Funiculus sociatus GB2-C1: one gene and its partner. The protein of the gene in region 1 interacts with the protein of each later gene in a pairwise test. Links are inferred from orthologs where the notes say so. Each region holds a gene or a part of one and is shown on either strand. Other genes may lie near its edges.

Region 1 (5,596 bases):
ACCGTTCGAGTTGGGGGATTGAAAGGAGAAGGCTGATTGCCAGCCAAAGTCGGGCTTTCAATGCTTCCAGCAGTAGTTCCCTGCGGTAATAGGACAATACCGCCAAAACCGCTGACGCTTGCCTGCCAGTCGGGACTTTCCTTGGTCACGTTCATCGTCACGCGGACGACTGAAGGTGAAGTATCCACCTGAGATAAGAGAATGCGACTGACACCATAGCGATTCACCCGCGACTCTGGCGATGAGAGACTACGGGATATGGTAGCGCCTTGGATGTCAAAGGTAATATTGCGGCGATCGCTACTCCGCTTTACCTTAATAATTGAAGGGCGATCGCCATTCGTCCGCAGGAAAAACCCATCATTCGTCACCTGTATATCTTCAATTTGAGCAACCGACCCAGCTGGGCTGGCGGCTGCTTGACTGCTTAAAGATCGATTGAATCCAGACGACGGCGACAAATTTCCCAAAGTTGGCTTACTGGGAGAAGTTGGCCGTATCGAGGAGAACGAAGAATTTACCAGAGTTGGTCTAGCAGAAGAATTTGGTAATTGTGAAACTCGTTGAGGTTTTGGTAATTGTACCGACCACTGACTGGGGGAAGCTCCCTGAAAGACTACTTGCTCCGGATCAAGCGTGTAACCAGGGTCTAATTCAATTACCAGGCGAGTAACATTACCCTCAAACTGTCCCACCCGCAAACTGCGTAACGCCCCCGCCAACTGCTGAGTTACCGTTGGGCGTCCGAAAGTTGTACCAGGCAAATCGATTACCAGACGTGAAGGATTAGCCAAAAGCTGCGCTTTCGGCTGCACTCCATCGTCAGTCCTAAAATCCAGCCGGTTTTGATTAGTATCAAAACGCCACGAAACCAGTTTTGCCGCAAAAGCGGGAGATGTAACCAGAAAAAGGCTCAAACAACTGGGTAATAGCCAGTAAAGTCTCACTATCGTTTCTCCAAAAGAAAGGTAAAGACCGAGTTAAAGCGGTCTGTACGCTCTAGTCCTATTTCGGGTGCGATCAAGTCGCATCCGGGGCATGGCGTAGCCAAGTTAATGATTTTAGACTGGGTTGAACGATACCACGACTGCGGCAGCAATGCAGAACATTAAGCAGGAATGGCTGATTTTACTTGCCATCTTTGGAGATGCCCTATCGAACTGGATTCATGTATCGTAAATTTTTACCCCTGGTGTTTGGCAATTAAGTGTCCTTATGCTGCCCATCGCTACATCGGTTACTCAAAATTCTCTCTAGCGAGAAAACTTTTGAATTCATTGAGTCACGCCCCAAGGACGTTGAGACAATGACTTAAGTTTCTCTAAAAGCCTTTATTTGTTAGTTGTTCGTTATCTGTGGGTAGCAGTTACAGGAAATTGGGAATTGGGAATTGGGAATTGGGAATTAAGAATTGGGAATTGAGAAAAAGTCTTACCTAGTCCCCAGCCCCCAGTCCCCGCCCCCAGTTAATCACTCTCCTTAACCGGAACTGCGGGAGCCTCTTGAAACACAAACCTTAATAACGGGGGTGCTAAGAAGGTTGTCAAGATGACCATCATAATAATCGCGGCTTCTGTGGCTTCAGACAAAGCACCACTGGCGGAACCGACACCAGCAAAGACTAATCCTACTTCGCCTCTAGGAATCATTCCGACACCGATCGCTAATCGATTAATCTGGGGTTGACCAAATACTGCAAGACCAGTAACAACCTTTCCGACAATCGCCACTACGATAAGGAAAATGGCAATTATCAAACCCTCCCGGTTACTAGGAACAGCTGGGTTGAGTACGCCTAAATCTGTTTTGGCTCCTACCGTGACGAAGAAAATCGGCACAAACATATCGGCAATGGGACACACTTGCCTTTCCAACTCTTTACGCTTATCCGTTTCGTCTAAGACTAAGCCAGCCGCAAAAGCTCCGAGTATGGCTTCTAAATGGATGGCGGCGGCAAGATAAGCCATTATAAAGGCGAAGATGAATGCTGGTATGACCAAGCTACCGCGTGTCTTGAGTTTCTCGGCAATGATCACAAAAGATTTGTTGAAGACTTTGCCAAGCAGAATCGCACCGATCAAGAAAGCACTGGCGCTGATAATCAGATAGAAAACGTTACTTACGTCCACTTTGCCAGTTTTGGCAAGACTTGCCACCACTGCCAGGACGATGATACCGATCACGTCGTCTATGACGGCAGCGCCAAGAATAATCTGACCTTCTTTGGAATTAAGACGCCCTAGTTCTGATAGAACTTTGGAGGTAATACCAATACTGGTTGCAGTCAAAGCTGCACCCGCAAAAATCGCTGGCACCGCTGGAATGCCAAACAAGATCATCAGTCCCGCAGTGCCTGCGGCAAATGGCACTGCTACCCCGACTACTGCTACGAGTAACGCCTGGATACCAACATCCATCAGTTCCCTGAAATTCGATTCCAGTCCAATTTCAAATAGCAAAATGATCACGCCCAGTTCTGCCAGAACGGACACGACTTCGCTTTGGGTTTGAAACACGTCTACCGCTGCGTCGGGGCTTAACCCTCCAGTGGATTGGAGGAAAGACATAATTACAGAACTGGAACTGTCTGCGCCGCTTTCTGGAAATACCAGCAGATGCAGGGCGGAGACACCCACCACCACGCCTCCGACGAGTTCGCCTAAGACGGGTGGTAAGCCGATGTTGTTAGATAATTCTCCCCCGATTTTGCTGGCAAGGTAAATTACGACTAAACTCAGCAGTACCCCTGCTAGGACGAGTGGGGCGTTTTCTGCTTCTGGTGTTGCTGTTGCCAGCACAGGAATGGTTTTGTTCCAAAGTGGAAATGAGAATGGGGTGATAAAATTCACCCAGGCAGTTGAAACTATCTCCATTGGGTCTGCATAATTCATTCTTCTCACTGTACAAGCTTCTTTACAAATCCCTGCGTCGATTCGGCTATGGAATTGGAGTGAACTAGGCTACAAGATGATTGCTCTCAAGGGTGTGCGATCGCTCTTAGCGATTCTTCACTCAGCCTAATTAGTTGGATTTGAGCTTGGTTTTTATTATTGAGTATAAATACTTGTTTTACCGGCTAGTGCGATCGCCTTAAAAGTATCTTTAGTTCAGTTGCCAAAACTGTAACTGTTTACACTTTCTGGCTGCTGTAGTGGCACAGTGAGAACATTCAAACTGCATTACAAGCGGTTATGTCTGTGAGGAGAATCTATGAATTTAACCTTTGCGTCTAGTTTTTGGAAGCAGGCTGGGCTGATATCGTTAGTATTGAGTGTGCTTAGCTTGAGTATTGCTACAAGAGCTGTTGCCCAAGAAAAAATGCTGCGAACCCTGACTGTTAGTGGGCGAGGTGTCGAAAATATTCCCACAACTTTGACGCAGGTGCGGCTGGGGGTGGAAGTTCAGGGGAAAGTTGCGGCGGATGTGCAGCAGGAAGCTGCCCGACGCTCAGCTGCTGTGGTGGAGCTGCTAAAATCTCGCAATGTGGAGAAATTAGAAACTACTGGCATTAGCCTCAATCCGATTTACAGCTACGAGAACAATGTCCAGCGTCTAACTGGGTATAGTGCTACCAATATTGTCAGCTTTCGGATTGATACTCAAAAAGCCGGAACTCTTCTGGACGAGGCAGTTAAAGCAGGGGCAACCCGGATTGATGGTATAAGTTTTGTAGCTGATGATAGCGCGATCGCGTCTGCTCAAAAACAAGCTCTACGCGAAGCTACCCAAGATGCCCAAGCCCAAGCTGATGCTGTTTTGAGTTCCCTAAATCTCACTCGTAGGGAAATCGTCAACATTCAAGTCAATGGCGCTGTTGTACCGCCGCCACGGCCAATACCCATAGCTGATATGGCTATGCGGTCTGAGACTCTAGCAAAAACTACTCCGGTAATTGGCGGTGAGCAAGAGGTAGAGGCATCAGTTACCCTGCAAATTAGTTATTAATCTAGGGATAAAGCATTAAAAATTCAAAATTTAAAAGGGAAATTCTTCTTTTTAAATTTTGAATTTTTAATTTTTAGAACTCGCTATCGTTATAGCTGCCCGCACTAGCATCAGTGTCTTGCTTAGAACCCAATAGATCCAGGTGATCCACCTTAATGACGGGTGTAGAACGGGTAGCTCCTGAGTTGCGATCGCTCCAAGTATCAAACTTTAACGAGCCTTGCACTCCAATCAAGCTGCCCTTACGGACAAAGTTTTCAGCTACTTCCGCCGTTTTACCCCAAAGTTCTAAATTGAACCAATCCGGCTGGTCGTTATTGCGCGATCGTCTTCTTACTGCCAGCGTCAGCTTACACTTAATGCTCCCTGACTCGAAATACTTAACATCCGGATCTCCACCTACACGCCCTACCAGGGTTACAACATTTAGAGTCATAAGAATTTTTTAGTACATTTGTACTTACGTATGGTCAATTATACTTTAGCGAACTGAAATCTTAGTCTCAAATTAACTTTATCCTGATTTACTCTTGGACGATTAGAATCATGCTTGGAAATCAGTTTGAGGCAAATTTACATAAAGAATTCTTCTTCGTGACTAGACTCAGGATAGAAAACGTAATAGAATCCACCTCGGTTCCATTTCCGTTAAGATTCCGTCACACACAACAGCATTTCATTTTGGGGGCGTAGAAACGAGTGGGTCTTTTCAGTCGCTTTTCCTTATCCCGGGACATGGGTATCGACTTGGGTACTGCTAATACCCTGGTCTATGTATCCGGCAAAGGGATTGTTCTCCAAGAACCCTCTGTGGTTGCTATGGATATGGACACTAAAACCCCGCTGGCCGTGGGGGAAGATGCGAAAAAAATGTTGGGAAGAACTCCCGGCAATGTGGTGGCCTTGCGGCCCCTTCGCGATGGTGTCATTGCCGACTTCGACACTGCCGAGCTAATGCTTAAGCATTTTATCCGGCGGGTTCATGAAGGCAGAGCATTAGTCTCTCCTCGGATTGTAATCGGTATTCCTTCAGGTGTCACTGGCGTAGAACGCCGAGCCGTTATGGAGGCAGCATCTCAGGCTGGTGCCAGAGATGTTTACCTGATTGATGAGCCTGTTGCTGCGGCTATTGGCGCTGGACTACCAGTGGCAGAGCCTACGGGTAACATGATCATTGATATTGGTGGCGGCACAACTGAAGTTGCCGTGCTTTCTTTACAAGGAACGGTTTTAAGTGAGTCGGTGCGCGTGGCTGGTGATGAGCTTTCCGAAGCTATCATGCAGTACATGAAAAAAGTCCACAACCTGGTAATCGGGGAACGTACCTCTGAAGAAATCAAAATTCAGATTGGTTCTGCCTACCCCACCAGTTTTGATGAAGAGGCAATCATGGAGGTGAGGGGTTTACACCTGCTCTCTGGCTTGCCCCGAACTGTTACTATCAAGGGGCCGGAAATTCGCGAAAGTATGTCTGAACCGCTTTCAGTGATTGTGGATGCGGTGAAGCGAACCTTAGAACGAACTCCTCCGGAACTAGCAGCCGACATTATCGACAGAGGTATCATGCTGGCTGGTGGTGGTGCTTTGTTGAAGGGGCTTGATACGCTAATCAGCCACGAAACGGGAATTGTTACTCACGTAGCGGCAGATC
Region 2 (6,043 bases), on another replicon or contig:
TTAGCCGAGCGTTTTCGGCAATCACGAATTTGGGTAACGTAAGTCTGACGGGGGACAACCCCGTCAGACGGCTGTGTCCTCGATCCGCTTTCTAGTGAAGTGGTAGAGGATTTAATCGTCACCCATAATCTGGCACAGGCAAAGCGCATTGCTGATGGTGTGGCGCTATTTTGGGTTCAAAATGGCGCTGGACAATTGATCGAATCCGGTTCAGTTACCCAGATATTTGCATCCCCACAGCACCCTCTAACGGCTGCCTACGTCACTGGCAGAAGAGGTTAATGGTGCAGATGCTAGGTTGGTGAGGGATTCGCCAGCCACTCGGCAAATCCGCCAGTCGGGTAAGACATCTGCACCAATGCGCTCATAGAAAGCGATCGCGGGTTGATTCCAATCCAGCACGCTCCACTCCATCCGGCCGCAGCCACGGTCAACTGCAAGCTTTGCCAAATAGCTAAAAATCTGTTTACCAATACCTTGACGACGATATGCGGGGAGAACAAACAAGTCTTCCAGATAAATTCCCGGCTTGGTGAGAAACGTCGAATAGTTATGAAAAAACAGGGCAAACCCGACCGCTTGCCCATTATATTCAGCTATAATCGCCTCCACATAGGGTTTAGAGCCGAATAAGTGTTCTTTCAGGTCGTTAGCATTGCCAGTGACAGCATGAGATAGTTTTTCATACTCTGCCAGCCTCTCAATCAAGCGAAACAGCACTGGCACATCAGCTGGAGTAGCTGGGCGCAAATTCAAATCATTGATCATTTGTTAATAGCTAATAGCTAATAGCTAATTGTAAATTACCATTAGCTATTAGCTATTAACTTAACTAAGCCAGCCTTTCAAGCGTTTAGCGACTTGAGGACGGCGCAGTTTCCGCATTGCTTTGCTTTGAATCTGACGCACTCGTTCGCGGGAAAGATTGAACAAACAGCCGACTTCTTCTAATGTGTAGGGTTCGCTGCTAGTTAAACCATACCGCAGAGAGATGACATCTTTTTCGCGCTCTGTGAGAACGTCTCCTAAGACTTCCCAAATTTCCTGACGCATCATCGCTTCGCTCATTTGTTCTTCAGGAGATTGGTTATCACCATCTTCCAGAAGATCCATCAGTTCGGTTTCTTCACCCTTACCTATGCGATGATTTAGAGAAAGCGATCGCCTCCGCAACTGCAACAACTGCCGCAACTGATTTGGCTCAATTTCTAGAGCCTTCGCCATTTCCTCTTCTGTCGGATTGCGGTGCAATTCTTGCTTTAATTCCCGCTGCGCTTTTTTGAGTTTATTCAGCTTCTCAACAATGTGGATTGGCAAGCGAATTGTCCGAGCATCATTCGCAATTGTCCGGGTAATTGCTTGACGAATCCACCAATAGGCATAGGTAGAAAACTTATAACCTTTGTCTGGGTCGAATTTTTCCGTCGCGCGGTTTAATCCGAGTGCGCCTTCCTGAATCAAATCCAGAAATTGAACGCCCCGATTTAAATAACGTTTAGCAATAGAAACAACCAAGCGCAGGTTTGAGCGAATCATCTTCCTTTTCGCTACTCTACCGCGATAAAGGTGATGCTCAAGCTGCCTTTCCGTCATGCCATCTGCTGCTGCTATTTCTGCCTTTGTAGGCTTGCGTCCCAACTCCTCTTGCAATTTTTCTTGAAGCGCCTCTATTTTTACTAAAAATTGGACGCGATGCGCTAACTCTACTTCTTCCTCTGGTTTCAGAAGTGGATAGCGTGCCATCTCTTTAAAGAAAGCTCCCACTGTGTCGTCGGAAACGGTTTTGCGGTAGCCGGAAGGGCGACCAGCCGCTAATTTATCCACTTCCTCTGAGATTTCAGCTTCGACACTGCCTATTTCATCAGATTCCTCTAGATGGTGTTGGGGAATATCTGCAAAATCGTTATCAGATATAGATTCCAGAGCGTCACTTGGGTTCAGTTCAGCAATATTCATAACAAGGTCTGAGTCGGTATTGGATAAAGCGAGTGTGTTTAGATGATTGCTCTCTTTGTACATATCCATGACGGACTGAAGACAAGCTCTATAAGCAAAGAATCAAGGCTCAATTTTTATTTCTCCTTTTTACTTCTCTGCTATTTTTGTTGTTCGTTTATCTGATAATGACTTAAGCAAATCAGCTACCAGTATTGAAACAATCAAAATGTCTTTTTCCCACCTGTTGAGAAAGCAAATTGCTTTTTTAGGCTACCAAAATATTCTTTTCTGATTGTTCTCCTGATTACAGAATATATAATTCCTTTAGATTTGGTGGAGATTCGGATAAAAAATCAGGAGAAATGAAGGTAAAGCTTTAGTCTATCAGACGGTTGCCTTTAGCTTTCACGTCGTGGATAAAATTCCTTGAAATAACTTATAGCAAATGCTTATGTTTGGGATTTTTGATAGTTTTGCTGCCTCCTGTTGTAACTAAGCGATTCTAAAAGTTTTTAAAATTTAATTGGTTATGCCAACAGGATCTCATATAATTATTAGCTTCGCTCTCTATCAATAGGGAGAAAAACACACATGCGCTCTTTGCATGATAGATAGAGGGTAGCAAATTTACTTAGGACTGGGGGTTAGGGACTAGGCGCTGGGGACTAGGGGCTAGGGAATAGGGGCTGGGGACTAGGGATTAAATAAGACTCATTGATGTCAATTTAAGAAGAGCTTGGCGGTTAAAACCGCAGCTATACAGACAAAACCCCGATGGTGCGAGGGTTTCAAAAGTCTTGATTTTCCGTTAGCCAAGGCAGGCGGATTTGGTTTTTGTAGCCGCGAATTCATTCGCCGGGGCTTAAGTTGACTTTTCCCAATCCCCAATCCCCAATCCCCAGTTCCCAATCCCCAATCCCTGAAAGGTCAACAGCCAGCTAAAATTAACTGGTTACAGTAAGCGCCAGGAAGGGGTTTGCCGGGTGATGGCATCCGACTGCCAAGGTGGAGGGGAAAGAGTATGTCGTCAAATCCCAATTTCGTGCTACAAGGCAGTGCGCTGGAGAGTAGAGCGTCCTACCAGTCTGGTTCTCCAGAGAATCGGTGGGTTGAAGTGCTGGTAGATTGTCCAGAGGCAGAAGCGCAAAAGAAATTGTATACGTACCGCTTGCCAAGTGAGTTGCAAGTGCAGCCGGGGGATATTCTGAGTGTGCCGTTTGGGGCGCAGGTGCTGGGAGCGATCGCTATCCGCATAAAAGACGCACCACCACCGGAACTGAATAGCGCCAAAATAAAGGATGTTGAGGATGTGGTCAGTGCTGGGTTTTTCCCGCCTAGCTACTGGCAGCTGCTCAACCGAGTAGCTGAATATTACTATACTCAGTTAATTCAAGTGATTCGGGTAGCATTGCCACCAGGATTGCTAGGGCGATCGCAGCGAAGAATCCGCCTTATTAAAAAAGACAAGGGAGATTTCCCAATCCCCAATCCCCAATCCCCAATCCCCAATCCCCAATACCTTAGTCCACTGGCTCGCCAAATTCTAGAAATCCTGCAAGCTCAAAGTGCTGGAGACTATAGTTTCGCCTACCTGCAACGTCAAGTCAGAGGAGCATATCGAGCAGTACGGGAGTTATTGCGGAATAACTTGGTAGAAAGTTACCTAGAACCGCCAAGAAAAGGACGCCCAAAGTTACAGAAAGCAGTAACGCTAGTTGTGGATGTCTTCCCGATGGATGTGACACAACGCCAACGAGAAATTTTGGAAGTGCTGCGAAGACGCGGCGGTGATTTATGGCTGACAGAGTTGCTGCAAATTTGCAACGCCAGTTCATCCACTGTCAAGACCCTGGAGCAAAAAGGTTGCGTTGTAATTCAAGAGCGGGAGATGTTGCGGAGTGCAGCAGAACCCGCTTTAGCTGAGGATCAACCGAAAGAGTTGACAAATGACCAAGCTCAGGCATTGGAAGTTATCACAAATTTATCTGGGTTTGCTGAGGTGCTGTTGCATGGGGTGACGGGGAGCGGGAAGACAGAGGTATATTTACAAGCGATCGCGCCCATCTTAGAATCAGGGCAATCAGCACTCGTTCTAGTGCCAGAAATTGGTCTTACGCCTCAGCTAACCGACCGATTCCGCGCCCGTTTTGGCAATAAAGTCTGCGTTTATCACAGCGCCCTTTCCGATGGCGAACGTTATGATACTTGGCGGCAAATGCTCGCAGGTGCAGCTCAAGTAGTAATTGGCACCCGTTCAGCCATCTTTGCCCCCTTACCGCGACTGGGGCTGATAATCTTAGATGAAGAACACGACTCCAGCTTTAAGCAAGACCAACCAGCGCCAACCTACCACGCCCGCACCGTCGCTACTTGGCGTGCTGAGTTGGAAAATTGCCCCCTACTTTTAGGTTCCGCCACACCCTCTTTAGAAACCTGGGTGAATATTAACCAGGGGTTCAGCCGAGAGTCTGGGATTGAGGGAAGCCCCAATCCCCAATCCCCAATCCCTAATCCCCAATCCCCAATCACCCATTACCTCTCATTACCAGAACGCATTCAATCGCGTCCGCTACCACCTGTAGAAGTAGTAGATATGCGCTCTGAGTTGCAGCAGGGGAATCGATCCATTTTTAGTCGGTCGCTGACTGAGGGACTGCAACAACTGCAAGAACGAGGACAGCAGGGGATTTTATTTATCCATCGGCGGGGACACAGTACCTTTGTTTCTTGTCGCAGTTGTGGGTATGTGGTGGAGTGTCCGCACTGCGATGTTTCTCTGGCGTATCACCACACCCATGAGGATGCGGCGGAATTGTTACGATGTCACTACTGTAACTTTGTGCGATCGCATCCTCAATCCTGTCCCGAATGCGGTTCCCCCTACCTGAAATTTTTCGGCAGCGGTACCCAGCGAGTCGCCCAAGAATTAGCGCAAGCTTTCCCCCAATTGCGTTTCATCCGATTCGATAGCGACACCACCCGCACCAAAGGTGCTCACCGAACCCTGCTGACCCGCTTTGCTAATGGGGAAGCCGATTTGTTAGTGGGGACTCAAATGCTTACCAAAGGCCTAGATTTAGCTCAGGTGACACTCGTGGGAGTTGTCGCTGCCGATGGTTTGCTAAATCTACCCGACTACCGAGCTTCAGAAAGAGCATTTCAAACCTTGACACAAGTTGCAGGTCGTGCTGGTCGAGGCAATGACCCCGGTCGAGTAATTATTCAAACTTACACCCCAGAGCATCAAGTAATTCAGGCAGTACGCCGTCACGAGTACCAGTCTTTTATCGAGACAGAATTACAACAACGAGAGGCGCTGAACTATCCCCCCTACGGGCGTTTAATTCTATTGCGGCTAAGCAGCACTGATGCCGCGCAAGTTCAGGAAACTGCCGAAATGTTGGCAGCAACGCTTACTCAGAAAGATGAGGATAGCACTGGTTACGAGATATTAGGGCCAGCACCCGCTAGTATCTTACGGGTGGCGAATCGATACAGATGGCAAATTATGCTGAAGTTTGCGCCGGATTCGCTGCCACATTTGCCAGATTTTAATCAATTGCGTCTTCTTTGCCCGTCCTCTGTCAGCTTGACAATTGATGTTGACCCACTGAATTTGATGTGATGGGTGATGGAAAGTTAGAAGTTATTAACTCTTAACTCCTAGCTATTTCCAATTACCAATCCCCTAAGTTAGCTCGTCGGGATTAACGCCCATTGCTCTTAACCTTTCTGCCAAGCGTTCAGCGCGTTCTTCTGCCAGTTGGTTACGCTCCCACCCTGTGAGCAGGAGCTTCCCTTCGTGATCCCACCAACGCAACCACGGGAGTTCCATATTCATATATTGACCCTGCCAAATGCCCAATTCTACCCCTAAAGGCTCGATGGGATAGTGTCCGCGCTCGTTAGGCTGCATCACATGATAGCGCCCGTTAATTAATTGGTACACTTCCACTCGTGCCAGATTTACTTCATAGATGCCATAGAAGGGAACGCGAATCGCCTGCTCGTAAACCCAAAATTTGCCAGTTATCGGCGTTCTGTCTCGTTCTTGGGAACCATCCCCTGAGACAAACTCCAGCACAATCAGAGGTGCAACGTATTC

The links. The genes of interacting proteins can lie anywhere in the genome.
Region 2: the proteins of NDI42_RS07460 (region 1) and priA interact in binary tests that used the Escherichia coli proteins (3 or more experiments, as listed by UniProt). The link is inferred for Funiculus sociatus GB2-C1 from one-to-one orthologs.

Annotation. Positions count from the first base shown.
Region 1 is NZ_JAMPKJ010000010.1:80,727-86,322, reverse strand. Bases 2,701-5,596 are described here. They hold NDI42_RS07460 (single-stranded DNA-binding protein), read right to left. Parts: upstream 4,382-5,596; coding sequence 4,019-4,381; downstream 2,701-4,018. Other genes in these bases: NDI42_RS07455 (rod shape-determining protein), read left to right, coding at 4,681-5,596; NDI42_RS07465 (SIMPL domain-containing protein), read left to right, coding at 3,211-3,945; NDI42_RS07470 (cation:proton antiporter domain-containing protein), read right to left, coding at 2,701-2,873. Also shown: NDI42_RS07475 (N-acetylmuramoyl-L-alanine amidase), read right to left, coding at 1-947; more of NDI42_RS07470, read right to left, coding at 1,467-2,700. UniProt on the Escherichia coli protein: Plays an important role in DNA replication, recombination and repair. Binds to ssDNA and to an array of partner proteins to recruit them to their sites of action during DNA metabolism. Acts as a sliding platform that migrates on DNA via reptation.
Region 2 is NZ_JAMPKJ010000007.1:79,196-85,238, reverse strand. What follows is about bases 2,583-5,763. They hold priA (primosomal protein N'), read left to right. Parts: upstream 2,583-2,959; coding sequence 2,960-5,563; downstream 5,564-5,763. Other genes in these bases: NDI42_RS05430 (Uma2 family endonuclease), read right to left, coding at 5,627-5,763. In the rest of the region: NDI42_RS05445 (GNAT family N-acetyltransferase), read right to left, coding at 247-768; NDI42_RS05440 (RNA polymerase sigma factor, RpoD/SigA family), read right to left, coding at 829-1,956; more of NDI42_RS05430, read right to left, coding at 5,764-6,043.